Regions from separate parts of the Mucilaginibacter sp. P4_E8 genome, predicted to be linked through region 1. Evidence: riboswitches for the same ligand, from Rfam matches in the RefSeq annotation. Region 1 holds a riboswitch; the other holds the start of a gene.
The links. A riboswitch is a leader RNA that binds a small molecule or an ion and turns the genes downstream of it on or off. The one in region 1 is predicted to bind cobalamin.

Region 1 (15,190 bases):
CTTATGTTACTACGATGTATAAACGCCCTTATGTTGATGGATACCAGCCTCCTGTCGAAAACGTAAACGGGATTGGTCCCGGTGATGACGCCCCCACCTTTATTGGAGCGGTAACCGAGGCCATACCCGCATTGGTGCCGCTGATGGTTAATAAAGTACTCGGCGCAAGTATTACACCCTATGATAAACAGTTTGGCACTTTAGGCGAAATTTTCAGCAATACCACCCTACACGGCAAGCTGTTAAGCGCGGCAATAGGCATTCCGCTTGCTGAGGTTACCCGGGTGGCCGACCTGATGCTGGAAATTAATGAAACCATAGGGCCTTTTACCGGTCTGTTTTCTTTCAGGTTTGTGAAGCAAACCAAGGCCACGCTGGGCTTTACCCGTTTTGAACATACCTGTGTAATGGAGCTCGACGGCGCTTTCTCTGACCGTACCTATAGTTATTATACCAAGGTTTGGGAAAAACTGGAGGATGAACAAATTCCGTTTACTTTTCATTGGGGAAAGGTGAATGAACTATCGCCAGAAAGATTATCAAATATGTATGGTCCCGCTGTTGACTCATGGATAGCGGCCCGTAACAAACTGCTCGACGCGGATAGCATGAGGATTTTTACCAATCCAATTATACAACAATGGGGGTTAGACAAAGTGATTGTTTAAAAACTAAGCCGGCTGATAAGGCGGCAAAATTATTCATCATCGTGGTGTTTAATTTTATTGCCTTATTAACGCAAGCGCAAACTCCCGCGCAAATCATCACCCAATTAAAGGAGGTGAATAATAAAGTTGCCGCTACGCCCTGCAACACCGGGCAGGGTATGCTCATATCCAATAAGGCGATGAACATTTTCCTATCCAACAAGGTGAGCTCTTATCTTTCTGATGGTACCGATCTTTCGCCGTACAAAAATTACGTGAACCTGAATACGGCCGAAGGCAGGCTTTCTATCAGTCATAATTTTCACCAACCGGTTGATTCTGACGACTACGTACGAGGGTTTATAGTTATAGGTGCAAGGGTTAATGTAGCCAATACCTACGCCGCCCGGTTTTCAAACAAATACTTTGATAACCAGTTAGGGTTTACGCTTCAAAAAACCTGGATGGGAAAGCCAGTAACCAGGTTTGATGGATGCGGCAGCCAAAAATTATCAATGGATGCACAAAGGGCCGTGCTTTTACATAGCCTTCAAACAGAGGTAGAAAAAAAGGCTGCCGATTATGAGCGGGCATTAGATTCCATTAAACAAACAGAGATCCCTGGTCAGGATATGGCTACGGCAAAGAATAATTTAAGGCGTGATTTTTATGCCGCCCTAAGACTTGACTATCTGCAAAAGTTTTCGGAGGCACAATCAGACCTGCTGGTACAAAGCAATGGTTTTAAACTAATAACCGACGACTGGACTACGTTTGGCGTTTATGTACCGGTAATACCTCAAAAGTTTCAAATAAGTACCGATCTTACTGCTGATGTTACTAAACGGCATAATTATCCGTTCGAGGTTTTTTTAACCCACACCCGGTTTTATGAAAGGCCTAAGTTTGGAAGAGTTTTTCTCACTTTAAACGCCAAAGGGTTTATTAATAATTCGGTACAAAGCGGAGCCCTTTATTATGCCGATGTAAACGGACAGGCAGTTGACAACGGAACCAGCACAATTGTTTTGAATCAGGGCAATCGTTTTATAGGGAATTACAAGAACTTTTTTACCCCGGTAGTGTCGGGCAAATTAGTATACATCCCCGGTAATTCGCATGTAGGTGTAAGCTTTCGGATCGAGAAAAACTTTGGCAGCTATCACGCGCTTAATTCCATATTGGGGGTACCCATTGTTTTGATAGATAAAAAAGGGGTTCCGGTTATAAATTTTGAATGCCAGCTATTGTTTTCAGACATGAGTAATTCTATCAATAAAACGCAGCTTCCGGGTAATAAAACCGCTATAGGTTTAACCGTAGGGATCCCGTTCAGTAAAATTGTTTATTGAAAATTACGGTATCAGCAATTTCCGAAAAGCAGTGCTATCACCCTTGAAAATATTAAAATCAACCTTTTGGTTAATGCCATTTATACGGGCCTTATCTGAGTGTTGCCAAAACTGCCAGTTGGTTTTACTGCTTACGTTTAATACGGGTTGATAATAGTGCGCTATCCATAAGGTATAATCGTCAAAATAACCACTCAGGTAGTCCTGGTAAAAGCTGATGTTGGTATAAATAATAGGTTTTACACCCGTCTTGTTTTCTATATGATTAACAAAAGACAGTAGCTGCTCGCGCATTTTTGCAGGCGATGTTTTATATAGCTGTTCCACATCCACCACCATGGGCAGGTCGCCTTTTTCAACTTTTACGGTTTGCAAAAAGAACCGGGCTTGCCATAAACCACTTTTTTGAGGCAGAAAAAAATGATATGCCCCGCAAATAATGCCGGCCTTGGGAGCCTCGCGCCAGTTACGCTGAAAATAGGGATCCATACTTAAAACCCCCTCAGTTGCTTTTATAAAAGCGAAGGAGATATGCACGCCATCATCGTTCATGGCTTTAACCTTTTGCCAGTTTATTTTGCCCTGGTACGATGATACATCAATGCCATGAACGGTATAACCTGAGGGGATGCGCACGTTAAAGCTTTTATAGGTACGGTAGTTTTGATCCTGGCCAATATCCATTATCCAGCGCCAGGTAGCGCTAAAGCTCCGTAAAACGTAACCATAGTAAAAAGGTGAAAGTAATATGAGGAGCAGGCCCGCAATGGCTATTTTCCAATAAACGGATGCAGCCTGGTCTTTTTTCTTTTTAGGAGTAGGTTTTCTTTTCACGGGCGCTTTTGTTTTTGCGGGCGCTTGGGCTTTAACAGGAGTTTTTTTAACTGGGGGTGGCACAGTGCAAACTTACAAATTTGCCTTTATGCCCCGGCATGAGCTTACAATATATTGTGCGGATTATTTTTAAAGTGCGCTATCTTCAGTTGAAATAGCTGAGCCATTTTACCTGCGCGCCATTTGGCTTCATCAGCTTTTTCACCGGTAAACAGGCTGTCAATGGTGGCATTGAACAGGCTGAGCCAGGTGTCAAAGTGCGCGGCATCAACCGGGAGTTTGGCATGGGGTGGAAAAGGAGCGCCGTTATAAGTATACTCTTCCAGTAAAACGGTTTGCCAAAAGGTATACATTTTTTCAAGGTGGGTTGTCCAGCGCCCGCCCAGGCGTTCCATAAAAACAGGAGCCAGCAGGGCATCGTCAGCTACCCGGGTATAAAAAGTATCTACCAGCAGTTTGATATCATCAAGCGTTGCTATGTCGTGTTTGGGTTCCATGTTCACTTATCACAAAGGTGAGGTTTTGGGTTGATAGTTATTTAATGTCGGAGTAATTTTTGATGGCCAAGGTAATCCCGGCATATATTCCCTCCCTTGGGAGGGGTGAGGTGGATAGTGCGGTGGTAGGGAGGGGTTTCTACAGGCGATACAAACTTGCATGGACACCAAACCCCTTCCTCCCCCTTCCCAAGGGAAGGAATCGCACTGGCCCTAAGCTTTCTTTTGATTCTTTAGAACTGGTGGCGGCAGAGACTGTGTCAATCGCTTTTAAAGTTTATTGGGCTAAAGCCACTTTTCAATTTTGTAATTACCGCCCCATAAATGGGACGGCAATGAATTTTGATACTATTTCGGGATGTGTTTTTATTCATTGCCGTTTGGCTTTAGCCAACGGTTAAATTCAAGTGCCTAAAAAGGCTTTAGCCAAAAACTTTTCTGTGGTTGGCCTTTTAAAAGTGATTTCCGTGCGAACCGGCTATTTCAGATATTTATCCAGGTAGCCACTTTTTTTCAAAAAATCCGTATAATCCTTAATGTTCAGGATATCATGTATAGCCTGTTTTTTATCAGTCGCTTTGGCGTAATAGTGAGCGATGATCTGATAACCTATCCAATAACCCAGGTCATTGGGGCGGTCGTCTTTTTTAGAGGTCCCGTAAAGCCAGTCGTTATAATCGGTGCCGTTCATTTTTGAAACAAACTCCTGGCAAAGCTTGTCAGCGTGCATGTTGCCATAGTTGTTGGGGGCCTCGTTACCGTGAGCTCCGGATATCATTTCGCCTATAAAATCGGCGCTGCCCTCCAGTATGCTTTGTTGCAGCAGGGTTGGGTCGTCGCTGGGCCAGGTTTGCTGAAAATGTATCAGCTCATGGGCTACAATACCCGGTATGCCATCAATGTTGGTTTGCATTTCGGCGCCAATAAATAGGCCTTGTTTACCAGATGTTCCGCCGGAGTTATAGGCGCCAATAACAAAATAAACAGGCGGAAACTTAGCTGCCGGGTACAGATATTTTAAGGCGTAAAACGTGCTCCGGGATTGCTTTTCCTTTTCTTTTATCCGCAGGGTGCTGGCCCGTACTTTCGCGTAATCACCTTGTCGCTTTTTTACCACCTGGTACAGGTGCTCTGCGCTTTGTATGCGGTTGGGCGTAAAACCGGCCACTCCCTCGCTTCCAACAGCAATATACTCCGGGCCAAAGGTGTTTACGGTGGTATCTTTTTTAAAATCATCGTAAGCTTTCCAAAATTTATCGATGTCGCTGGTTACAAACCGGGCGCTGTCTGGCGAATTAGAAAAACCGCTTTGTGCAAAACCATGTACATAAAAAGCAAGCAGTAAGGTAATCAGGATGAGGGTTTTGTGGCGTTGATGCATGTTAAAAAAGTTAGCTGTGAGGAAGACGCACTGAAAATAAAAAAGGTTGCATTTCCCCGGTCAAATTATTTGTTTAACCTAAAGATATATAGGGGCGCACCATATAATCCATATCCCCGCATCTTTTTCTTTATGACTTTCAACGGATAATACTATGCCTATATTTGTAAGGTAAACTTACAAGTTTGCTTAATTAATTATGACAGAGCAAAAAGATACCCTGCTGGCATCTGAACTACGTACCGTAGTAACGCGCCTAATTAAAAAACTACGCAAGCAGTCGTCTACGGCCGCGCAATTGTCGCTTACCGAGCGGTCAACCATTGCCCTTTTAGATCAGCATGGCGAATTGTTGCCTAATGAACTGGCTGCTATGGAAAAGATCACTACGCAGAGCATGTCGCAGATACTGAGTAAGCTACAGGAGATGGGGCTTATTAAAAGGCGCATATCTGAAACCGATAAGCGTAAGGCCATCATCACCCTGTCTGATCTGGGGCGCACCATGTTGTACCAGGTACGTAATGAGCGCGATGAATGGCTTAACAAGGCACTGGAAGCCACCTGCACAGCAGAGGAAAAGGCACTGCTTAAAAAGGTCATAGGGCCTTTAACCAAATTAGTTGATTTTGATTGATCCCCAAAAAAGGAGGGGAAGATGAGTAATGAATATAAATACATTTAATGCTTTTAAAAGCCGCAATTACCGGCTTTATTTTACCGGGCAATCCATATCATTAGTGGGTACCTGGATGCAGAAAACCGCTGTAAGCTGGGTGGTTTACTCGCTAACACACTCGCAGTTTATGCTTGGGGTTACACTTTTTGCCAGCTTGTTCCCATCGTTCTTATTGTCATTTTTGGGCGGGGTAGTATCTGACAGGTATAACCGCTTCCGTTTGCTGCTGGCCACACAGGCCGCCTCTATGATACAGGCCTTATTGCTTACCGCGCTGGTGTTCTGGGGGCATTATGTGGTTTGGGAAATTATAGCGCTTAGTGTGGTTCTGGGTGTCATCAACGCGTTTGATGTGCCTGCCCGGCAATCACTGGTGTACGAAATGGTGAACAAAGCCGATCTGCCTAATGCCCTCGCGCTTAATTCATCCATGGTAAACTTATCGCGATTGATAGGTCCGGGTATAGCAGGGTTGATACTGGAAAAATTTGGCGATACGGTATGTTTTGGCATGAATGCCCTAAGTTTTATAGCGGTAATAGGTTCGTTACTGATGATGAGGCTGCCAAAATTAGCATCTGCAAAACATGATAAAAATATCTTCTTTGAACTAAAGGAAGGGTTCGACTATATCAAAAATACCCCATCTATCAAATTTGTACTGGCTATGCTGGCTATGATCAGTCTCATGGTTTTACCCTTCAGTACGCTGATACCCGTGTATGCCAAGGATATTTTTAAAGGCACGGCATCAACCTTTGGGGTTATTGATAGTGTGATAGGATTGGGCGCGTTTTCGGGTGCCATTTTCCTGGCCTCATTAAAGCCTGGCCACAACCTGAAAAAGATCCTGGCCATCAGTACCCTGATATTCGGGGGCGGGCTGGTCATTTTTTCGCACATGCATAACTATCCTTTGGCCCTGTTATTTGCAGCTATAACCGGCTTCGGGATGATGGCGCAGATCACCATCAGTAATACCCTGATCCAAACTACTGTTGCACCCGCCATGCGCGGGAGGGTGATCAGCTTTTACGCTATGGCCTTCTTCGGGATGCAACCGCTTGGTGGTTTGCTGGTAGGTTCCGTTTCGCAATGGATAGGTACAGCAAATACGGTGATGGCCGAAGGGATGGTAGCACTGTCAATAGGCCTGCTGCACATCCGTTTCCTGCAGAAAAGCAAATTAAAAAAAGCCACCGTGCAAACATTAGAACAGCAACCCATCAACACACTCGCTTAAGAATAAATTAAACAAGAAACATGATAACTTCGTTAGATAAAAACACCGCCCTTGTATTAATTGATCTGCAAAATATGGTTGTAAAAATGGCTGCGGAGCAATTGATTACTCCTGTAATTAAAAACTCGGCCAAATTATTAGCCGCATTTCGTGAAGCTAAATTACCCGTGGTGATCGTTAATGTTAACCCGGTAGGTTCTGCCGCATCAAAAACGCGCAAAGACGCCAACAGATCAGTCAATGGCCCTTTGCCGGATAACGCATTGGATATTATTCCTGAAATAAAAACAGCAGAAGGGGATATCCTAATCACGAAAGAAACCTGGAACGCTTTTTACAATACCACGCTGCATACCGAATTGCAACATCAGGGTATTACCGGTATTATACTGGCCGGTGTTTCTACCAGTATTGGTGTGGAAGGCACGGCCCGGTCGGCCAATGAGTATGGTTACCATATTGCCTTTGCCAGCGATGCCATGACCGATCTGTTTCCTGAAGCGCATGCCCATAGCTTCAAATACATTTTTCCGCGTTTGGGCGAGGTGGGTACTACAGATGAGATCATTGCGAAGTTGGGGGAGTAGTAAGTATTCCTCTTACATACTCAGGATGTAAAAAACGTTCTTTATGGCTAAGTAAAAAAAACTATGTCATTTCGAACGATAGAGAGAAATCTTCTACAACTTTTCATACGAACTATGCATGATGTATAAGATTTCTCTTTCGCGCCACCCTTATTCCCTTTCTTTGCTCTATCGAAATGACATTTTTCAAAAAGATGTGTTCACACAGTAAGTCATACCGCAGGGCATTTTTTTAAAGAATGTATTAAACCTGTTACCCAAATCATAAGTGTTAGGGAGTTTGCTTGTTTTTTATAAATTAGGTTTATGAAAAATATTTACCATAATATCTGGCATAAAGTAAAGCCACTTGCTTTGGGCATGGTACTTTGCAGCAGCATTGCCGCCGCGCAGTCCAGTAACCCTGTTATTGACGCTATCATGAAAGAGGAAACCGCCAATTCGCAACTGGAAAAACTGGCGCATGAACTTTTTGATGGCGTTGGGCCGCGTTTAGTAGGCACACCGCAAATGAAACAGGCCAATGATTGGGCTGTAGCCAAATACAAAAGCTGGGACATACCCGCCCATAACGAAAAATGGGGCGAATGGCGTGGCTGGGAGCGGGGCATATCGCACATTGATATGGTTTCGCCGCGTATAAAATCACTGGAAGGTACGCAACTGGCCTGGAGCCCGGGTATGGGCAAAAAAACGGTTACCGCCGAAGTGATCATACTGCCAGACCTTGCCGACTCGGTTGCTTTTCAGCAGTGGCTGCCAAATGTTAAGGGCAAATTCGTGATGATATCCATGTGCCAGCCAACCGGCCGGCCCGATTATAACTGGCAGGAATTTGCTACCAAAGAATCATTTGACAAAATGAAGACTGAACGTACCGCCATGACCGACGCCTGGCGCAAGCGTATCAGCAAAACCGGTTATACCACCAAAACGCTTCCTGTTGCGCTTGAAAAAGCCGGTGCAGCAGGGATCCTGACCAATAACTGGTCGGCTGGTTTTGGGGTTGATAAAATATTTGGCGCCAATACCAAAATAGTGCCTACGGTTGATATTGCCTTGGAAGATTATGGGATGCTTTACCGCCTAAGTGAATCAGGAGGGAAACCGAAGATCAGTATGCACACCGAATCAAAAGAATTGGGTGTAGTGCCAACCTTTAATACCATTGCCGAAATAAAAGGCACGGAGAAACCGGATGAATATGTAATGCTTTCCGCACATTTCGACTCCTGGGATGGTGGCACCGGCGCTACCGATAACGGTACCGCTACCCTTACCATGATGGAGGCTATGCGCCTGTTAAAAAAATTCTATCCGCATCCTAAACGCACCATACTGGTAGGGCATTGGGGGAGTGAAGAAGAGGGTTTGAATGGTTCGCGCGCATTTGTGGAGGATCACCCCGAAATAGTTAAAAATTTACAGGCCCTGTTTAACCAGGATAACGGTACCGGACGGGTAGTTAACCTGTCGGGTCAAGGCTTTGCTGAAGCAAAGGATTACCTGGGCAGGTGGCTGGCAGCAGTACCCGATACCATTAAAAACCGGATAAAGACCAATTTCCCTGGTCAGCCCGGTGGTGGTGGGTCTGACTTTGCCTCGTTTGTGGCAGTTGGCGCCCCCGGATTTTCCTTAAGCTCGCTTAACTGGTCATACGGTGCATACACCTGGCATACCAACCGCGACACGTATGATAAAGTTATTTTTGACGACTTGCGGAATAACGCCATGCTGGCGGCTATCATGGCGTACATGGCCAGTGAAGACCCTGCAAAAACGGTGAACACCAAAACCGAAGGGATAAAATGGCCCGTTCAGGTTAAGGCAACACGCAGTGGCGGGTTGGATAAGTAATACTTTAAATAGACGAAACAAAAAAGAGCGCCTGCTTACAAGCAGGCGCTCTTTTTTATAAAGTGATTTTTTAAGATTACAGCGTAGCCATATCAATAACAAAACGGTAACGAACGTCGCCTTTAAGCATACGATCATAAGCCGCGGTAATATCTTTCATGTCAATCATTTCGATGTCTGAAACGATATTGTGTTCTGCGCAATAATCAAGCATTTCCTGAGTTTCGGGCAGGCCGCCAATTCCTGATCCTGAAACGCTTTTACGACCAGCCAAAAGCGAAAATGGATGAATGGCATAAGGCTCTGATGGTACGCCAACGCAAATGTGTGTACCATTTGTTTTTAATAACGACAGGTAAAGATTCATGTCGTGCTCGGCAGAAACCGTATCCAGAATAAAATCAAACGAACCTTTAACAGCTTCTAACTGGGCAGGGTCTGATGTTACCACAAAGTGGTGTGCACCTAAAGCTTTGGCAGCCTCTTCTTTAGATGGTGATGTACTTAAAACAGTAACATCGGCACCAAAAGCAACGCCAAATTTTACGCCCATGTGGCCTAATCCGCCAAGGCCTAATACGGCCAATTTGTGTCCTTTGCCTACTTTCCAGTAACGCAGCGGCGAGTAAGTGGTAATGCCCGCGCAAAGTAACGGCGCAGTAGCAGCAAGCGGTAGCTTATCAGAAATGTGCAGTACAAAATCCTCATGAACCACAATAGTGTTTGAATAGCCGCCGTAAGTTGGCACACCATCTTTACCCTTGCCATTGTAAGTTTGTACATTACCATTTAAACAGTATTGCTCTAATCCATCTTTGCAGTTATCACAGGTTCTGCAGGAGTCAACCAGGCAACCTACGCCTGCAAGATCATCTGCTTTAAATTTCTTTACATGATCGCCTACTTTAATTACTTTACCTACAATTTCGTGGCCTGGTACCATTGGGAAGATCCCCGGGAACCAATCGTTTTTTATTTGGTGAAGATCTGAGTGGCAAACACCACAGAATAATATTTCCAGTTGAACATCGCGTGGTCCAACTTCCCTGCGTTCAAAATCCCAGGGGGCTAAATCTGTTTCAGCGGTTTGAGCTGCATATCCTTTGGCTTGTATCATAGGTTTTATGTTTTATGTTAACAAATTTATAATGATTATCCTGTTTGGTAGCTAAACATTTCAAAGTAATAATTATACTTTTCAAAGAGCTTTTCTTAAAGCCATAGGAGTAAAGCCTGTATGCTTTTTAAAAAAGTTATTAAAATAAGAAGCATAATCAAAACCCAGGCTGGCGGCTATTTCCGCAACGCTCCAATCTGTATGGCTTAATAATGATTTTGCTTCAGCAAGTACCCTGTCATTAATATGGGTGGTGGTTGATCTGCCGGTAATTTCACGCACGGCAGCGTTTAAATGGTTTACGTGTACCGCCAGCTTGTCGGCGTAATCCCCGGCCTTTTTCAGCGCCAGCGAATACTGTGGCGATTCAACAGGAAATTGTTTCTCCAACAGGGTCAGAAATAGTTTAGCTATACGTGAGGCCGCGTTTTGAGGTGTGAAATAAGCCACGGCGGGCTGCATCTTAATAGCCTCATGAATAATCAGGTTCAGGTGGTTACGGATAAGCTCATATTTATATATGTATTCGCTGTCAAGCTCCTGCTGCATCCGGCAAAAAATGCTGTGGATATAATCAGCTTGCGTGTCATTCAGGAAATAAACAGGGTCGCCGCCGGCTTTAAATAAGGATGATTCCTCCAAGCTTTCCATGCGATTCCCGCTTTGCAGAAATTCATTCGTGAACACACAAAAATAACCTGCAGCTCCTTCATGATCACCCTCCCAGGAGTAAGGGACTAAAGGATTAGTAAATACGAGGGCAGGTTTATTGATCTCGATACCCCTGTTTGCATAAAGTAACTGGCTATTGCCACTGAGTTTTAAGGTGATCTTGTAAAAGTCGCGGCGGTTGTAAGAGGCGAGGTTGCAGTAACCCTCGTATATAGTAGCAACCCTGAACTGTGTAGAGTCGCCTTTATTGCTTTCAAAATTATAAGAACCGTTTTGGGGTGTGTTTAACGCTTGCATGTTCAAAGTTAAACATTTCAAAGAAAAAGCGAGGTGGTTGGTTGGAGGACCGGTATATTCAAAATTTACACTTTCTAAGAACCTCAGGTATATCTTCAGGAGATCCAGAGGGGTAGAAATAAGGCCTTTTTATTTAATGGGCTTTCGTATCTTAGGGTAAACAACAACTCAATGAAAAAGAAGATACTTTAWGTCATAGGCAGTGTGTTACTGGCATTTATTATAAATACAAAAGGTATGGGTCAGGAAAATATCCATATGTATAGAATAGCTAAAATTCAAGTCGACCCGGCACAACTGGATAAGTATAATATTGCTTTAAAGGAGCAAATGACTACTGCTATTCGTGTTGAACCGGGAGTGCTTAGTTATTATGCAGTTGCCGACAAAAAACAACCTTCTCACATTACAATCTTTGAAGTGTACGCCGATTCAACAGCATACAAAGCTCATATACAAGCCCCGCATTTTAAAAAGTACAAAGAAACCGTTCAGCACATGGTTAGCTTTTTAGAGGTTGTAGATGTAAATTTAATTGGTTCGGCAAAAAAGCCGGGAATGTGAAAAGTTGCATTTTTCGTCCCCTCAGGGTCTCTCGTGGGGACCTGTGGGAGTCACTGCAGCTACGGTAAAATATGATTTAAATTTACACTTGTCTGACTTGAGAAGACTTCATTTACCTTCAAATAGCGCTCAAAAATTACACTTCTCTGACTTTTTATCCAAATCGGTTAGAAGATTATTTTTCAAATCACTTGCATTGTTTGTATCACATCCGTTACATTTAGGAAAATTATAAACCAAAATGCAGAAACACATCCTAATTGTTTATCTATTGGTTGCCTGTTGTGTGGCCGGTATCCTGATCAAATCTTTCGTGAAAAACAGGTATTTTAGAAAGAGTTAAAAGAAAATGCAAATGTGCACATCTCCAATCTGCACATTTGCATATCTGAAATCTGCACATCCGTATCAATCTATTCCCTATATTTGCCCTCAATAAAGTTCTTTACTTTTTTTCTGCATGAGGTTTCCTGCTATATTTAGGCAGGGATTAAAAAGGAACCGTGTGTAAATCACGGGCTGTCGCGCAACTGTAAGTAACACAAAAAATTGTTGCCTTTACCAGGTCCATTGTCTGCTTTAAGGCAGATGAGAAGGACGGCAACAATGTTACAAGCCAGGATACTTGCCCCAATGTATAAAGACAATGCTTTCGCGTTTTGAAGCAGTAGTCGAAGAAAAAGAATAACCGCAGGCTTTCACATGCTTGTGCGTTAAGCTTTTGCCTTTTATTACCATTTCCCGAAAGCATACCGAAAACCGTAAGGAGCATTAATTCAATTTAATGTTTAACCAAAAAAGTTTTATGCGTATGCTCAAAAACAATCTCGGGTATCCTCGTGTAGGTGCCCTCCGTGAACTCAAAAAGGCCAGTGAATTGTACTGGGCCGGCCTATCCAGCCGCGACGAACTATTTGCCGTTGCCCGTCAGCTCCGTATTGGCCACTGGCAAACCCAGGCCGAAGCCGGTATCGATCTGATCCCCTGTAACGATTTTAGTTTTTATGACCAGGTGCTGGATACATCGCTCATGTTGGGCGTAATCCCCGAGCGGTATACCCCGGTGTTAACACAAAACAGGGCCAATACCGAGATCGACCTTTATTTTGCCATGGCCCGCGGCTATCAAAAGGATGGCCTGGATATAACCGCCATGGAAATGACCAAATGGTTTGATACCAATTACCATTACATTGTGCCGGAGTTTGTACAAAATCAGCAGTTTAGGCTATTCAGTGAAAAGGTATTTGACGAATTTACCCTGGCCAAACAACATACCGGCACAACACCTAAACCAGTACTCATAGGCCCCGTATCGTACCTGTTGCTGGGTAAGGAAAAGCAGGCCGGGTTTGATAAGATAGACATGATCAAAAAGTTGGTACCTGTTTACATTGAAGTATTAAAAAGGCTGAAAAGCTATGGCGCGGTTTGGGTACAGCTAGATGAGCCTTTCCTGGCGCTTGATCTTACCCAAAAAGAAAAAGAGGCTTTTGTATATGCTTATAACGAGATCAGCAAAAACTGTCCTGGTATAAAAGTACTGCTCACCACCTATTTTGAAAGCCTGCAGGGTAATACCCAACTGGCTGTAAACCTGCCGGTAAGCGCACTGCATATCGACCTGGTACGTGCACCGAAGCAATTGGATGAGGTGCTTACCCTGCTGCCCGAAAAGCTTAGCCTCTCGTTAGGAGTAATTGATGGCCGCAACATCTGGAAAAACGATTATATCAGGTCGTTATCACACATCAAAAAAGCAATAGCAGTTATTGGTGAAGACAGGGTGATGATAGCGCCAAGTTGCTCCCTGCTGCATACCCCGTTTGATCTTGATCTGGAAACAGCCATCAACCCCGAAATAAAAAACTGGATGGCCTTTGCCAAACAAAAACTGAACGAGGTTAATGAACTTGCTGAAATTATTAATGGCGATAATGGCTTGTTGCAAGCCAATTTGCAGGCCATATCAAGCCGTAACCTGTCAAAACTGATCCACAAGCAGGAAATAAAACAACGTACTGCCGCCATCACCGATGCCGATGCCCAGCGTGATAGTACATTCGGCACACGTCAAAAAATACAACAGCAGCGCTTTAAATTACCCCTGTACCCTACAACTACCATAGGCTCATTCCCGCAAACAGATGATATCCGCTCGCTTAGGGCACGACTAAAAAAAGGCGAGCTAACCACCGCCCAGTATGACGAACAGATAGAAAAAGCCACCATTGATGCCATCCGCTGGCAGGAAGAAATAGGTCTTGATGTTTTGGTTCATGGCGAATTTGAACGTAACGACATGGTTGAATACTTTGGCGAACGTTTGGATGGCTTTTTATTCACCAAAAACGGGTGGGTGCAAAGCTATGGCAGCCGCTGTGTTAAACCACCGGTAATTTATGGCGATGTAAGTCGCCCGGCGGATATGACCGTGCGTTGGAGCAGCTTTGCGCAGGCCAATACCAACAGACTGATGAAGGGTATGCTTACCGGACCGGTAACCATACTGCAATGGTCGTTTGTGCGCGATGATCAGCCCCGTTCCGAAACTACCTACCAGATAGCCCTGGCCATCCGCGATGAAGTGGTTGCCCTGGAGCAGGCAGGTATTAAAGTGATCCAGATTGATGAACCGGCTATAAGAGAGGGTTTGCCATTGCGCAAAAAGGATTGGGCGGCTTACCTGCATTGGGCTGTACGGGCGTTTCGGATCTCGGCCAGCGGGGTGAGGGACGAAACGCAGATCCATACCCACATGTGCTACAGCGAGTTTAATGACATTATAGGTAACATTGCCGATATGGATGCCGATGTGATCACGATAGAAACCTCACGCTCGCAAATGGAACTGCTTGCCGCCTTTGCCGATTTTAAATATCCAAATGAAATTGGTCCGGGTGTTTATGATATCCATTCGCCCCGCGTACCTACGGTTGATGAGATGGTGAGCATGCTCGAGAAAGCATCGGCATTACTGCCGGCCGGTAATTTATGGGTTAACCCCGACTGTGGTTTAAAGACCCGCAGATGGCCCGAAACGCAAACCGCGTTGGTAAATATGGTGGAGGCTGCAAAACAACTTCGTAAGTTAGTTGTAGAAACAACAGTTTCCTGACAGGTAAAACAGGCAATTTCCGTATAATTGCCTGTTTTTTGTTGAATTTTAGTATTTATGAGATTAAAGAGTAGCGCGGTTATAACGGGTGTAGGTGGTTATGTTCCAGATAACATTTTGAGTAACAGCGATTTAGAAAAAATGGTTGAGACTAATAGTGAATGGATAGTTTCAAGAACCGGGATAAGAGAAAGAAGAATTTTAACCGATAAATCGCTCGCTACCTCTGATATGGCCACCTGGGCCATAAAAGATTTACTTAATAATACTAAAGTTTCTCCCGACGAAATTGACTGTGTCATCATTGCTACATCAACTCCTGATCACCTGCTGTTATCAACAGCC
Region 2 (15,190 bases), on a different contig from region 1:
CAAGCAGCCCGGCAAACCCAACAATGGCGTTCATGGGCGTTAAAATTTCATGGCTCATATTGGCAATAAAAACCTGTTTAATTTTTTCGGATGCCTCCGCCCTATCATTTTGTCTTCTCTCTTTTACCTGCGCATCTTTTAAAGCAGAGATGGTGTGCTCCAATTTATTGGTCATTTGGTTAAAGGCCATTGCCAAAACCCCTATCTCATCGCGCGAGTACACCTTTACGCGGGTATTAAATAATTCTTTCGATACCATTTCGGCCCCGATGATGATCTCTTTTAACCCCCTTTGAATACCCTGACTTATAGAAATGGCAATAAGTATTCCGATGGACTCAACGGTAATGGCAAGCATGATCAATATGTCAAGTACAAGATTTTCAAACCAGCGTGACCCTTCACCCAAACTATAGGAAAAACCATCCTCCATCGGTGTGATCTGGGCATCAATACTTTCCATATATTGCAGAAAGTGGCTGGTCTCTACCGGTGTTATTTTTCCTAAAATTACCTTACTGTGCAGTTGCTTGCTAACGGGGATCAGCTTCAGCATTATCCCCTCGGCTTTTTTCCAATAAAATATGGTTTGTTTTAAATATTTTATCTCGCTAAACCGAAGCATTAGTTTGATCATGCCATCAATATCATCAGGATGGTTACGGCCGGCCAAAAAACCTTTGCGGGCCATTTCATAATTGGGCGGCATTTTTTCAAGGGCGGTTCTTGCCGCGCCATCACCTAAAGGCACCTTTAAAAATTCCCGAAATTCCTGGTAGTCTTTTTCATCATGCGAGTAAGCATAGATACGCAAATGCGACAAGGCGTCCCTTTGCGCTTTTGACCAAAGTCCCTCGCCCCCAACATAGGAACGTACTGCAGAAAGTGTTTTTATGGCAAAACTAAGGGTGAATAATTCTACTATGATCAAAAAAGCCATTATACCAATGGTAAAGTATAACTTTCTTGCAATTGGAATGTCCTTAAACCATTTTACTAAAAAAAACGACTGCATTTTGCGGCTCAATATGTAAGTTTTTCAACCTTTAAAAATAATTCAAACCGCAGTGGTATTTCCGTTCATAAATTGATATAAAGTTCAATTTATTCACAACAGCATTCATTTGTTTTTATTGTTCAGTTTATAATAATAGAAAATACACAAAAAAAGGCCGCCCGCAGGCAGCCTTTTTTAATAACTATGTACTATTGCAATTATACTAAAACTAAATTAATGAAATACTGCTACAGCCGGAAAATAGTAACCGGTAAAGGCAATGTCATTTATTTGCGCTCCGGTTGCCGCGTTATAAAAAACAAGGTCGTTAAAGCTAAAGTTTGTAGTGAAGCCCGAGTGAACCGTATTAATGATCAATTGATTATGAATGCCATCATAACCCACTCCTGAACCGTATAACTCCCTGCCTGCAGGTACAGTTACAAACGGTGTTGTGAACGATGCACTGTTTGTTGCAGTATACTTATAAACCTGTGTACCGCCAGAGAACGTTGCGTTGCGGGCAATAAAAACTGCGTTTTCGGTAGTTGAAGCTGTTATGGAGCCTGGGTGCCACGCAGCCCATGAACCGTAGATAGAGAAAGGAACAGTTATCGTTTGTACTGCTAAAGTAGCCGGATCAATGCGAATAAGCTGAGTACCACCGGCGGCCCATACTGCGCCATCGGGCGTATGGGTAAATGCACACAGCATACCGGTGATGGTTTTAACAACCGCGTTGGTCGACGCGTTAAGCACTACAACCCCGTTTGATTGCGACAGCACAAATACATAATTGCCGGCCTTTATCATATCGCCAACCTGGCCGGTAACACCGCTTAGTTTTGTACCCAAGGCCAGCGTACTTAAATTAATTGGATAAATACCTGAACCGGTGCTCAGCAAGCCTTTTGTGGCATCAATACCTACAAACGCCCTAAAATCATTAGTGCTTTTGGCGGCAATGCGGGCAATTTCTTTTAAAGTATGTGAATCGGCTACTACAAAAGGGCCACCAACTTTACTCACCAGGTATAATCTGTCGTTAAAAATGGTGCCGTACTCCAGGGTACTGCTTGTGGGGTTAAGGTTTTTACCGGGATTTTCTTTAGTAAAAAGGCTATCAGAAATAACGCCTGTTCCAAAGTCATAAAAGCTTACGGTGCCGGTTCCGTGTCCGTACCAGCCTTCATTTATCAGGAAAAAGCCGTTGTCATATTTACCTACGGCCTGTACTTTAAGTGTTTTTCCCGTTGCCGAACTTACATCCGGCATAGGATTGACAGCATCCTTTTTACAGGAGCTCACCATGCCCATAAGCAGTACCGGAAAAGCATAAGGCAACAATTTCATAATGGTAGATTTTTTCGTGTTCATTTTTTTTAAGTTTTAAGATTATTGTTCAGATTATTTATGGTTTATTGATCGTCTAATTTCACAATGCTCAAATCGGCCACACCTGTAACCTCGGTCGATTGTTCGCCCAGCCAGCCCATGTCATACAGTACACCGGTTTGTATTTTGATAAAATCAACCCCCTTTAACTTTACGCTTACACCGTTTTTGTCAATAGCGTTAGAGATATCAACCTTATCGCCGCCTGAGGTGTTATCGGCATAACCAAAATCAAAAGAGCGGCTAATGATGTAGTCGGGATTACTGTCATCAATATTTGTGGATGGTAATAATGAGCCCTTAAGTGTGTAAGTACTCCCGGTAACCCATTTGGGGAAATATGGCTGCGTGTTGTATATGTTTCTTTTTATATAACCTCTGTTACCGTGATTATCTCTCCAGGGCACATCGCTGGTATCATTTTTAGGACGGGTATAAGTTACTGTGTAGTTACGCACGTAACCCTCCTGATTATACTTACTGCCTCTTAGCTCGTACCAGGTATCATCGGGTTTGCCATTACCGTTTTTATCATCCATAACCCATATTATCCCAGGCTCGGCAAAAAGATTGAAGGCATTACCAAACACGATAATATCGGGCTTGTTGTAGCCATTTAAAACCGTATGATCAAAACCATACACCACATAGCCACCCCAGGCTCCAAGTGTTAACAGGTTATCTTTCCCTTTTAAAATGGTTTTTGCTACTTCGGCGGTTCCAAAACCGGTGTTAATAAACTGGCCGGGGGCTGGTGTGTACTCAAAAAACTGGGTTACATAAGGGTTACTGCTTGCTGTTAACGGCCGTATAGGTGCTGTTGGGGTAACGGGAGTTACCGGTTTTTCTGGTTTTACAGGATCAGCCGCATCCTGATCTTTTTTACATGATGCCAGCATGGCGAGGCTAAGCAAAACCGCCATTGATAGCGTTTTGCTGTAGTTTAGGTTTGTTTTTATCATTTTATTAGTTTCTATTTTTATATAAAGTGTTTAATAAGCAAATGCAAAATGCGCGGGGATATCGCCCGCTGTTACCGACCATTTTTTCTTCCCGTTAACATCAAAGCAGTATAGCGTTCCGGGGGTTACATAATCTTTGGCATCGGTAACCAATACCTCTTTTGTAATAGGATTTACGGCGATACCATAGGGTACTTTGATCTGTGTTTCGGTTCCGTCGGTAATAAATTTGCGGTTAATAACGGTTTCGTCCTTCACGTTAAGCATGGAGTAGGTTGTTACATTTCCACCGGTTATATAGCTAAATTCATAACTATACATGTAGGCTATGTCATCATCTATCCACAGGTTGCTCACACCAAAATCAAATTCCTTTTTAACCTGGTCGGTTTTTGTATCGATCACAAACAGTTTGGATGGGATCTTATAATAATCGCCCCTTGAGGTTACATAGATATCGCCATACTTGTCGGCTTTTACACGGTCAAGGTTAATGGCTACGTCTATGCGTTTCAGTTCGGTAAATGTGGCCAGATCAACCACCGAAACGGTACGTTCATAATTCGGGGGACTGTATCCGCCCGAGTTGGCTACGTACAACTTTTCGCCCACTATAGCCATTTCTTCGGGCTGCCGGCCAACGGTAACTTTACGGGTGATCTGTAAACTCGCGGTATCAATTTCATCAACCGCGCCATTTGGGGCATTGGGGTCGCCCACTTTACCCAGATAGGCGCTCACATAAGCTTTACCATTATGGAAAGTAACGTAACGGCAATTAGCTATGGTGATAACTGATATACGCTTACCTGTACGCGCATTCAGGATCTCTACTTTGTTTGATACATTAACCACCACGTAAACTTTTGAGCCATATATGCCAATATCATTGCCCACATCGCCCAAACCTTTGGTTACCTCGGGGTTGGTTTGGTTATAGATATTCCGGCGGTACTCGCCCGTAGTATAATCCAGGTAATCAAGCGAAGCTTTATTCATGTTCATATTACCCTCGTTAAGCAGGTAAAAACCTTTTACCACACTTGCAGGATCAGCAGGCAGCAGTGTTTTAACCTCTTCAGGTATTGGTTGGGATGCCTTGCGGCATGAGCTGTAAATCAGGATCAGGCATCCCAACAACAAGCATTTGATAATATAATTTATGTTTTTCATAGGTTTAAAAAGTTGAACTTATAGTGAACCGGTAATTGCGCCCCGGCAACGGGAAATTGTATACTACATCATAGTACTGGTTAAGCAGGTTATTTACCTCGGCGGTAAGTTTTAGCCTATGCTTGTTGTACCTGGTTGTATAGGTAAGCCCTGCATCATGAGTGTACCAGGGCGGCATGTAGTTTGCCAGTTCATTAGCTTTTTGATTATACCTTTCGCCAGTATATATATAACTGTAGGTAAATGTCAGCTTGCGCCATTCGGCCGCTATCAACACAGAGCCGCTGTTAACCGGGGTATATGGGATCTGTTGATTATAGTTAAAATCGTTTTTATCGGTTACATCTACAGCCTTTTGGTAAGTGTAGGCGATGCCCGTATTAACAAATACATCATGTAATATTTGCCAGGTTGCCTGCGCGTTAATGTCTATTCCTTTAATATGAACCTTGCCTAAATTAATAATCGACCATCTGCCCAGGTCAGCACCCGGAACAGCTACGATCTTGTCCCTCACCTGGTTGTAATAAGCATCAGCCTGCAGCGCAAAATATACCAGCGTTTGCTGGTGCAGGGTTTTATTATAGGTAAACCCTACATCATACTGTTTATTAAATTCGGGCTTTACTGCGGCGTAGCCTACAAAAGTGTAGTACAGATCATTAAAGGTTGGCAGCCTGAAAATACTTTTATAAAACCCGCGTATCCTGAAGTCGGGGTTTTCAGTTGGTTGCCAGGAAAGCAGCAGCGCGGGTGTATATTCCTTCTTTTTGTCAGAATTACTTTCTATCGAAACCTTATCGTTAACAAAGGTGCCCAGTAAATTTACCTGCACATTAAGGCGTTTAAAATGCAGCTCAGAAGCCAGCGCGGTTAGCAGGGTATTGCGTACCGGAGGTGCAAAACCATATTTGGCCGAGTCATTTTCTGTGATGTGCAGCGTATTCCACTGGTAATCGGCAGCTAAGGCAACATCCCAGAATTTGTTGATCCGCAATTTGTTGGCAACAGAAAAGTAGAGCTCGTTCTCATAATATCGATCATTGAGCAAACCCGTGGTAGTAGTAATATCAGGGTTTACGTAATGGCTGTAGGTATTGGCATACTTGCCACTTAGCATTAAGCTATACCGATCACTGAATTTTTTATTGTATGACGACTGAACAAACACATCCCTGTCCCACAGCCGCTCATGCGAATCAAATTTGTTGGATACTATGGCAGCGGGCAATCCGCGTTCTGAGTTGTATAAATATCCCTTAACCGCCCATTTGCTGCTGTCTTTGAGCTTGCCATTTAAACCGGCCTCTACGCGTTGCGCGTCGATATCTCCGTTTTGCCTTACCGCGGTTGTATCATAAACCCCATTAGTGTACCTGAACTTATAGCGCCCGTTGGCATGCACAAGCTCTGTACTAAAGGTGCTGTAAACATTATCGCTCAGCTTATATTGCCAAAAGAACGAAGGATTTAACAGTCCGGATGAACCTGTTTTAAAACTGACTTTCCCGGTTGAGCTGCTGCCGGGCTCAAACCGGGGTTGCCTGGAAGTAAGGTAAATGGCACTTCCCGCCGAAAAACCTTTTGCCGATTGAAATATGGTGCCTTTTTGTGCATTATATAAAGCTATCTCTTCAATATTGTCAAGCGAGAACTTGCCAAGATCAACCTGCCCGTTCTGCGAGTTCCCAAACTCAACCCCATCATAAAAAACGGCTACGTGGTTACTGCCCAGACTACGCACGTTAATGGTTTTAAGGCCACCAATACCACCGTAATCTTTTAATTGTACCCCCGAAAAAAAGCGGATAGCATCGGCTACAGAAAAGCTGTTTAGTTTTTCTAACTCGGCGCCTTTTAATACCTGTAGCGGCGTGGCCGATGTATTGCGCGATGAGATCCTGCCTGCACGCACAGAAACCTCTTTAAGATGATGGTTTCTTAAAGTATCTTTTGATGATGAGCGGATGGTATCGGCATTTTGCGCCATTAAATTGCCGCAAAGTGAGCCTTGTATTGCTACAAGGCAAGCCGACACCAATAGAAGGCACAAATATTTGTACAGGCGTTGCAATATTTTCTGTTCGTAAAAAAATTAAACAAACAGCAAACAGGGTATAACAAATGGAAATACAACACACGTGAGGTATCCTCATTCCAGCTTCAATCCCCGAAAGCTATGAATACTTATAATGCAATGGCAGGTCTTCTGACTTACTCCCTGCTTATCCGGCCTTCCCATCCGCCCAAGGCGAACAGTGGCTAAAGAATGGATAGCGGTTAACGGAGCTTACAGCTGCGGGACAGTTCCGGAATTACACCGAATTCCCTTTTAATCCCTAAACAAATAAATGCTCAGGGAACCAAAAGCGACGCAAATATAGAATAAAAAATATGGGTAAATTTATTTATATATCCCCAAATGTGGGGAGGAAGAAAAGTAAAGTAAAGGCCTCGAACAGTACAAGAATTTCTCCACAGTTAGGAGCGTTTGGGTTCATTCCCCTTCAGAGTAATAGCCCATGATAAAACAGGATTAAATTTTAAAGTGTTGGCCTGTGCGATTCCCTCCCGACGGGAGGGTGTAGGGAGGGGTTTATGCGACCTACATCACGAATAAACCCCTCCCTGCCATTACACAAACCACCGCGCCCCTCCCCAAGGAGGGAATCTYATCTACCAAATAACCCAACTGTTATTGATGGGCTATTATTCTCTGGGGGTTAGGGTACTAAACCTTCGCCGCTATAGCCTTCATTTTGCTAAGCGCGGTTTTTGCCACCAGCAGGGCATCCTGCGCGTAATAACTTTTATTAAATACTTCGCACGATATAATAAGCGGCCTGTCGGGATTTTTAACCAATTGTAAAATACGTTTTACAGGGGCTACCCCATCGCCAACATACACCCTGTCGGGCTCAGATATTTGTTCAGGACTGATACCTGCGGGATAATCATTAACATGAAATATCTCTAATGCCTGTTTGCCCACAAACTGCAGACTCTCCACCGCCGATTGCCCTTTATATACATGAAATACATCCAGCAACATCCGCGCGTCGGGGTGCCCGCATTGGGTTACTACATACAATACCTGGCTTATGTGTTTTAAATTTGCCGATCCTCCCCACATTTCCAGTTGAGGTATCACACCGGTTTCGCGGCCCATTTTAAGGATGGTGTTATAGCGCTCCGTAACCGTATCCAGGTTAATAACCTCCGATTTTGTAGCTCCTGCCGGCGGAGCGGCTATTCTATGGCAGCCAATTTTGGCCAGCATTTCCATTTCGGCCTGTAGCTGGGTAAGCCCTTGTTTACGTATGGCATCATCGTCAACAATCCACTGTGCAAAGCCAATGGCGTTCTCCACCCTGATGCCCAAACCATCAATGATCTTTTTAGCCTCGGTTATTGAGCCACCATTTTTAAGATAGGTTTGCAGGGTATCTATCCATATCTCCACAGCGGTATAACCGGCTTTGGCAGCTACTTCAAGCTCCTTTATAAAGCCAAGGTTATGGCCCCGTATGGTGCTCATGTTTAAGGAGTACACAAAACCATGATCGTTTTTATCAACCTTAATTGCCGCTCCCGCGGGACCACCCAAAGCAGCGGCCCCTGCCGCCAAACCTAAAGTTTTTAACACCTGCCTTCTGTTTAATGAATTATCAGCCATGAAACGTTTTTAATAAGTTAAACTCTTGATATAAGCAATGGTTAGCGGTATCTGGGTACTGTATGACGGACTTTCATCCTCAATAAAATAATGTTTAATGCCCGCTTTTTTTGCCGCCTTTAATACCTCGGGGATATTGATCTGCCCGGTACCTAATGCTACATCATTTTTGGTATCAGTGCCGCCGGTAAGGTCGTTAGCAACGCCTTTCCTGATGTCTTTCAGGTGCATCAATTTCATACGCGACGGGTATTTATTGATCAGCTGTGCCGGATCCTGTCCGCCGTGGAACGACCACAGGATATCAATCTCGAACGATACATATTTAGGATCGGTGTTTTTGGCGATATAATCAAACAGGGTACCATCCTCATACTTACCAAATTCATACCCATGATTATGGTAGCAAAAGGTAAGTCCGCTTTCCTTTAATATTTTGCCAACACGGTTAAAATCAGCCGCGGCCTTTTTGGCATCTTCCAAAGTAAATTCCTTTTTATGGGGTATCCAGGCTACCATGACGTATGATGCACCCAATGTTTTAGCCAGCTTAATAACTGATTGAGGATCTTTAACAATATCATCATAACCTGCACCTATTGATGGTATTTTGATACCCCTTTCGTCGCAAAGTTTTTTAAATTCCTCTTTGGGCATATCCTTGGGCCCCTCTCCTTCCAATTCGGTTATGCCAAAGGATTTAATAGTATCCAGAACCGCTGCTGTGGCTTTAGGCATACTGCTGCGGAAAGTGTACGCCTGCACACCTATAGCATTGGTAAAAAGCGGCTTGCCGCTTTGGGCAAACCCCTGTGTGTGTCCCAAGGCCACAGCCATGCAAACACTAAAAAAAATCGAATATCTTTTCATAAAAACAGGATTATAGGTTACTTAATTATATTAACTATGAGTTCCCCTCTCAAGAGAGCAATAGCCCATCATATGACAGAAGGGTAGCCCACTACGGGGCACACCAAATTTTTACAATTATTTTCTACAAATATGTAGTCCCTACGGGACATGAAATACAGCCACATTTGCAGCTTAAATTATTGCTCTATGTCCCGTAGGGACTACATATTTGTAGAAATAAAACCAAAAGGTTTTTTGCCCCGTTAGGGGCTACACCTCTTGAATTAGCATAGATGCTGTCTTTTCATGGGCTATTACGCTCTCCAAAGGGGAATCGCAATTCCCCTGCCCAACTATTAATTACTGAAACTGAATATCTTTTAAACTAATAATGCCATCGCTTGGTTTGGTGCGTTTAATAGCAAAAAAGTAAATATCGTGCTTACCGGTTACCGGTTTCTGTACTTCACCGGTTAGCCAGGCCAGTTTCTTCCAGTCGCCGGTTCCGCTGTATGCCGTCGAGCTGATCACCGGACCAGCCTGTGAGTCAATACGTACCTCAATTTCGCCTGCAGCATCTTTTGACGCGTACTGGTAAGCAAACTTTGTAATACCCGACAGATCAACATCTCTGAACATGACATACGATTTATGGTTCCCTGCCGAAAGATCATCCTTAAAACGATTAAAACCTTTTAACTCATCGGCATAAACCGCCTTTACATTGGCATTGCGCAAAGTAACCACATCGGTACCCGTTAGCGGACCAACCACTTTGCCCCCATTATCCGTATATGATGCCAGTAGGGTGTACTCGCCACGTGGCTCGGCATCATTAAATTTAAGGTTAAGGACGCCATGCTGCGGTAAACGTATAGCCTTGTTCTTTTTATCAGTAAGTGAAAAAATATACCTTACAATTTCCTTGGTATCTGCATTTGATAGTTGTGGGTGGGCGCTCATTACATGCTCCGTTCCCCAGCTCCCGGCACCGCCCGCGATGATCTTTTTTGATAATTTATCTGTCGATCCCTTTTGAATTTTGTACCGGTTTGCAATAGCCGTAAAACTTGGACCTACCGCGGTTTTATTGATCAAATGGCACGATTTGCAATCGCTGGCGGCCATCAGCGCTTTACCCGGATAGTTTACCTCCGTGGCAGATAAGGCTGCCAGGTTCTTAACGGTTTTATTATCGGCAGATGGCTGCGGGTTATAGATATAGAAAAGCTTTACACGTTTAGGATCAATCACTTTATCCTCCTTATCCTTAACCACTACATTGTACTTAAATGGCTTACCCTTCCATATAAACGATTCATTATCGGCACTGGCTATCTTAACTATTGGCGCGGTATTACCCACTTTTACCATAATAGTATCCTTGCCAACCAATCCGGCCTTATCAGTTACTTTAAGTATAGCTCTGTAGGTGCCCGGTTTGGTGTAGGTATATTTTGCCGACGATGTAGTTGCTCCAACCGTTTTACCGTCAAACAGCCACTGGTAGGTTATTTTATCGTCGTCATCCAGATCTTTACTACCCTGTCCGTTAACACTTACGGTAAGCGGTACCTGCCCTGCTATCTCCTTTTTAACCGGCATGGTTTTAAGTTCGGCAGTTAAATATTTGGTATGCTGATACAGGGATTGCATAGCGGTATCTGTTATGCCTGCTTTGGCAATGGGCGCACGGTTACCGGTATTGTATTCTATTTTCACCAGGCGTGCATCCTCGTTTTGGGCACCATAAACCGAGCCGTACTCCAGCATATAAAATACGCCATCTGATCCAAACTCCATATCAATAGGCCGCCTGAAATCGCCTGCCGAAGGCATAAAAGCTTCGTTGCGCACGTAATTCTCTTTTTCGTCAAACCTCAGGTCAATCACCCAATTACGCATCCAATCGGCCACAAACAACGCGCCGTCATAGTACTCCGGAAACTTATTAGGATTTTTAACATTGGCATCATACTCGTAAAAATCACCACCGATGGCGCACCTGCCGCCCATACCCAGTTCCGGAAACTCGTCAGACGAGGCGTAAGGGTACCAGATCATGGCCGGTGTGGCTGGTGGCAATACATTTAAGCCGGTGTTGTTGGGCGAATTATTTACGGGAGCTTTAGGATCAAAATTAGGACCGGGGGTAGCGGTTACAAAATCCCAATGCGAATAGGCGAAGTTGTTGCCTACAAAATAGGGCCAGCCAAAGTTGCCTGCTTTTTTGGCCTGGTTAAATTCGTCATAGCCGCGTGGCCCGCGCGGTGAATCTTTACCGGCATCAGGGCCAATCTCGCCCCAGTACAATACCGATGTTTTAGGATTAACCGCTATACGATAAGGGTTACGGCAACCCATTACATAAATTTCGGGCTTTGTTTTAGCAGTTCCTTTAGGGAAGAGGTTCCCTTCGGGGATGGTATATGTACCGTCGGCTTCGGGATGGATCCTTAAGATCTTGCCTTTAAAATCGTTGGTATTACCGGCACTGCGCTGCGCATCAAGACTGTAATGCTCCTGTCCGGGGCGCTCATCCAATGGTGCATACCCATCAGATGGGAACGGACTTGAACTATCGCCGGTTGACAGGTAAAGGTTGCCCTCTTTATCCCAGGCCAGTGAACCGCCATGGTGCGCCCCGCTTACTTTTTGAACCGGAACTTTGAGTAATATTTTTTCGGATGCCAGGTCAAGCACGTTTTGCGGACTCAGCTTAAAGCGTGACAGTTGAAAGTTAAGCGGCTCTTCCGTTTGTCCGGCAGGCATATAATAAATGTAAACAAACTGGTTAGTTTCAAATTTAGGGTCGAGGGTTAAGCCTATAACCCCGGTACCGCCCTCATAGGTAATGGGGAATTTACGGATAACCTTAAACTGTTTGGTTTTGGTATTATACACAGAAAAATTGCCCATCAGCTGGGTAAAAAACACACGACCATCCTTAGCAACAGCCAGCTCCATAGGCGATGCGATATTGTTAACCAATACGGTTTTTACAAAGCGGCTTTGATCTGGCGCTACTTTGGAGTATGACTTACTGTAATCAAGCGGCTTGCCATTACCCATGGCATATTTAATACCACCCAGCAACTGCCCTAAAAACAGGGGGTCACTATAACTTTCGTCGGTATGGCCGCAACCGGTATAAAATGAGCGGCCACCATCAAACTCATGGTACCAGGTAATAGGATGGTCGGCGCCGTTGGTGCCGCCGTTATAGGTATTCTCGTCCAGACTGGCTAACACATGTATGCCGCTGTAAATAGATTTATAGTTATACCATTCGTCGGTACGCTCCCACCGGGCAGGCAGGTTCGCGGTTATAGGGTTTGTTCTGTCGGTAACATCAACGGTGGCCTTGCGGATGTTTGAATTATTGGGATGGCTTGAAAAGTACGCCCCAACCAATTTACCATACCAGGGCCAGTCGTACTCCGTATCGGCAGCCGAGTGTACGCCTGCATAGCCACCGCCTGCCTGTATGTAGCGTTCAAAGGAGGCTTGCTGTATGGCATTAAGCACATTGCCTGTAGTACAGTTAAATACCACGGCCTGATATTTTTTTAAATTATCGTCATTAAAATCATCGGCATTGGTGGTGGTATCAACCTCAAAGCCGTTCTCTTTACCCAGCTTTTGAATGGCCGCTATACCAAACGGGATACAGGAATGGTGCCAGCCCAGGGTTTTTGAAAATACTAAAATACGGGTTGCAGGAGCGGGCTTTTTAAACGAATACAGTAAAAAGCTAAGTCCGATCAATAAAACACAGGTAAGTTTTAATTTTAATGACATGGTGTGAGATTTAGTTGATATTTTTCATTCATCAACCGATATATCCATCATCATAAAACTGCTGTTTTATCGTGGCTTTTTACACAACGGTAAAAAAATACAACACTATGATAAAATACTACCGGCTTAATAATTGGCTATTACAATATTAGCATTTATTGTGTATTAAATACACTTATCTGTAATTCTTTAAATATTGTAAGTAAATTGTTACCTGAGTTGGGGACTTTTGGACGATGAGAACATCAGACTAAAGGATTTAAATGGGGAATTCTTTGATCAAACTTCACCCATCTTATTATCTCAAAATCCCATAGTCCAAAAGTCTTATAGTCTCAAAAAGCAAATTCGTATTACCTTTGCAGTTAATGGATTATTTTAAAAGACTCCTTGATCTGCTTAATAAAGAAAAAGATGAGGATCGCAACGCTTACTTAAAATTAACTGAAAATACAGCTGCAGCAGACAGGAGAACGCAGGGCCTGGCCTGGTACCCTATTGCCATCAGAGGTACAGAGCCTGGCCGGGGTGATTATATTAACCTTGAAGTAGAACGTACCACGCATAAGGATATGTCGCACCAGTTCAGGTTTGGCGTACCTGCGGCCTTATTCTCCAACCATGCCCCTAAGAGTGATCGCGTGGAAGGCATTATCACTTACCAAAGCGGCGACCGCCTGAAGATCACCTTATATACCGATGAACTGCCCGACTGGAGCCGGGATGGCAAACTGGGTATCGACCTGCTTTTTGACAACAATAGTTATGACGAAATGCAGAATGCCATCAAACAGGCATCGGCACTAAATAATAAGCCACAGGAAGGACGTTTGGTTAATATCCTCACCGGCGAAAAATCTCCCGCGTTTAATACCATATCTCCTGTATCCATTCCCCATTTAAATACTTCGCAGGTGGCGGCGGTTCAAAAAATAGTTTCGGCGCAGGATCTGGCTATTGTGCATGGGCCGCCGGGCACCGGTAAAACAACCACACTGGTACAGGCTATTAAAGCGCTCATACATCAAAATAAAAAACAAATACTGGTAGTTGCCCCAAGCAATACCGCGGTTGACTTGCTAACGGAAAAACTGACTGATGAGGGCCTTAATGTATTGCGCATAGGTAACCCGGCCCGCGTATCTGAAAAGTTATTTTCCCTAACCCTCGACAGTAAAATGGCCGAACACCGGGACAATAAAGAGGTACGGAAACTTAAGAAGCAGGCCGGCGCATTCAAAGACATGGCGCATAAATATAAGCGCAGTTTTGGCAAGGCCGAACGTGACCAGCGTAAAGCCCTGTTCCAGGAGGCACACCGGATTATGAAGGATGTTGCCGCCACCGAACAACATATTGTTGACGACCTGGTAGCCAAAGCCCAGGTGATCACCGCTACACTGGTTGGCGCCAATCATTATACCATACGCGATGTTAAGTTTGATACCGTAGTTATTGACGAGGCTGGCCAGGCCCTGGAACCAGCCTGCTGGATCCCCATATTAAAAGCACAAAAGGTAATTTTGGCTGGCGACCATTGCCAATTACCTCCTACTATTAAATCGGCCGAGGCTGCCAAAAACGGATTAAGTACTACCCTGCTCGAAAAATGCGTGGCCCTGCATCCCGAAGCTGTTGTATTATTGGATGAGCAGTACCGCATGCACGAAGCCATCATGGGCTTTTCATCGGGTGTGTTTTATCAGAACAAACTTAAGGCACATGCTTCAGTTGCCCATACATTGTTATTTCCGGGTGATATGCCCATTTCCTTTGTGGATACCGCAGGCTGTGGTTTTGATGAGCAGCAGGAAGGCACCAGTTTGGCCAACCCTGACGAAGCCGTATTTTTATTAAAGCATTTGAACCGGCTGATCAGCAGTTTGAATAACCCTGAAAGTTTCCCAACCATTGCTATTATTGCTCCTTATAAAGAGCAGATCAGGATACTGAAAGAACAATTGGCTGATAACCCCGAACTGCTTGCCTATAATAACTACATAGCTGTAAATACCGTGGATAGCTTTCAGGGCCAGGAACGTGATATAGTTTATATCAGCATGACACGCAGCAATAATGAAGGCGAGATCGGTTTTCTGTCTGATATCCGGCGGATGAATGTAGCCTTAACCCGGGCTAAAAAGAAACTGGTAGTTATTGGCGATAGCTCCACCCTTACCCGCCTGCCTTTTTATACCGATTTTATTGATTACACCGAACGCCTGAATGCTTACGAAAGCGCTTGGGCCTATGCCGGTGATTGAGATATAGCGATAGTGCCATTTTACCACATCAGTTACACGGTTATGTAAAAAGCGCAAACGTTACCGAAGA

Region 2: another riboswitch for cobalamin. It lies ahead of AC1DRQ_RS05010 (TonB-dependent receptor); the one in region 1 lies ahead of metE (5-methyltetrahydropteroyltriglutamate--homocysteine S-methyltransferase).

What each region holds. Positions count from the first base shown of each region.
Region 1 covers NZ_JBFUJG010000006.1:81,844-97,033, reverse strand. Annotated here, with positions in the region: gene AC1DRQ_RS04465 (FAD-binding protein) at 1-668, shown strand, start outside; gene AC1DRQ_RS04460 (hypothetical protein) at 641-1,999, shown strand; gene AC1DRQ_RS04455 (glycoside hydrolase family 25 protein) at 2,003-2,833, opposite strand; gene AC1DRQ_RS04450 (group III truncated hemoglobin) at 2,938-3,330, opposite strand; gene AC1DRQ_RS04445 (gliding motility protein GldB-related protein) at 3,809-4,711, opposite strand; gene AC1DRQ_RS04440 (MarR family winged helix-turn-helix transcriptional regulator) at 4,911-5,348, shown strand; gene AC1DRQ_RS04435 (MFS transporter) at 5,377-6,633, shown strand; gene AC1DRQ_RS04430 (isochorismatase family protein) at 6,654-7,220, shown strand; gene AC1DRQ_RS04425 (M20/M25/M40 family metallo-hydrolase) at 7,527-9,077, shown strand; gene AC1DRQ_RS04420 (NAD(P)-dependent alcohol dehydrogenase) at 9,154-10,194, opposite strand; gene AC1DRQ_RS04415 (helix-turn-helix domain-containing protein) at 10,276-11,163, opposite strand; gene AC1DRQ_RS04410 (putative quinol monooxygenase) at 11,335-11,727, shown strand; cobalamin riboswitch at 12,174-12,375, shown strand; gene metE (5-methyltetrahydropteroyltriglutamate--homocysteine S-methyltransferase) at 12,539-14,845, shown strand; gene AC1DRQ_RS04400 (beta-ketoacyl-ACP synthase III) at 14,903-15,190, shown strand, end outside.
Region 2 covers NZ_JBFUJG010000007.1:69,912-85,101, reverse strand. Annotated here, with positions in the region: gene AC1DRQ_RS05030 (response regulator) at 1-940, opposite strand, end outside; gene AC1DRQ_RS05025 (DUF5074 domain-containing protein) at 1,232-2,374, opposite strand; gene AC1DRQ_RS05020 (cell surface protein) at 2,416-3,354, opposite strand; gene AC1DRQ_RS05015 (YncE family protein) at 3,385-4,527, opposite strand; gene AC1DRQ_RS05010 (TonB-dependent receptor) at 4,532-6,565, opposite strand; cobalamin riboswitch at 6,710-6,910, opposite strand; gene AC1DRQ_RS05005 (sugar phosphate isomerase/epimerase family protein) at 7,259-8,203, opposite strand; gene AC1DRQ_RS05000 (sugar phosphate isomerase/epimerase family protein) at 8,213-9,073, opposite strand; gene AC1DRQ_RS04995 (ThuA domain-containing protein) at 9,416-12,856, opposite strand; gene AC1DRQ_RS04990 (AAA domain-containing protein) at 13,225-15,120, shown strand.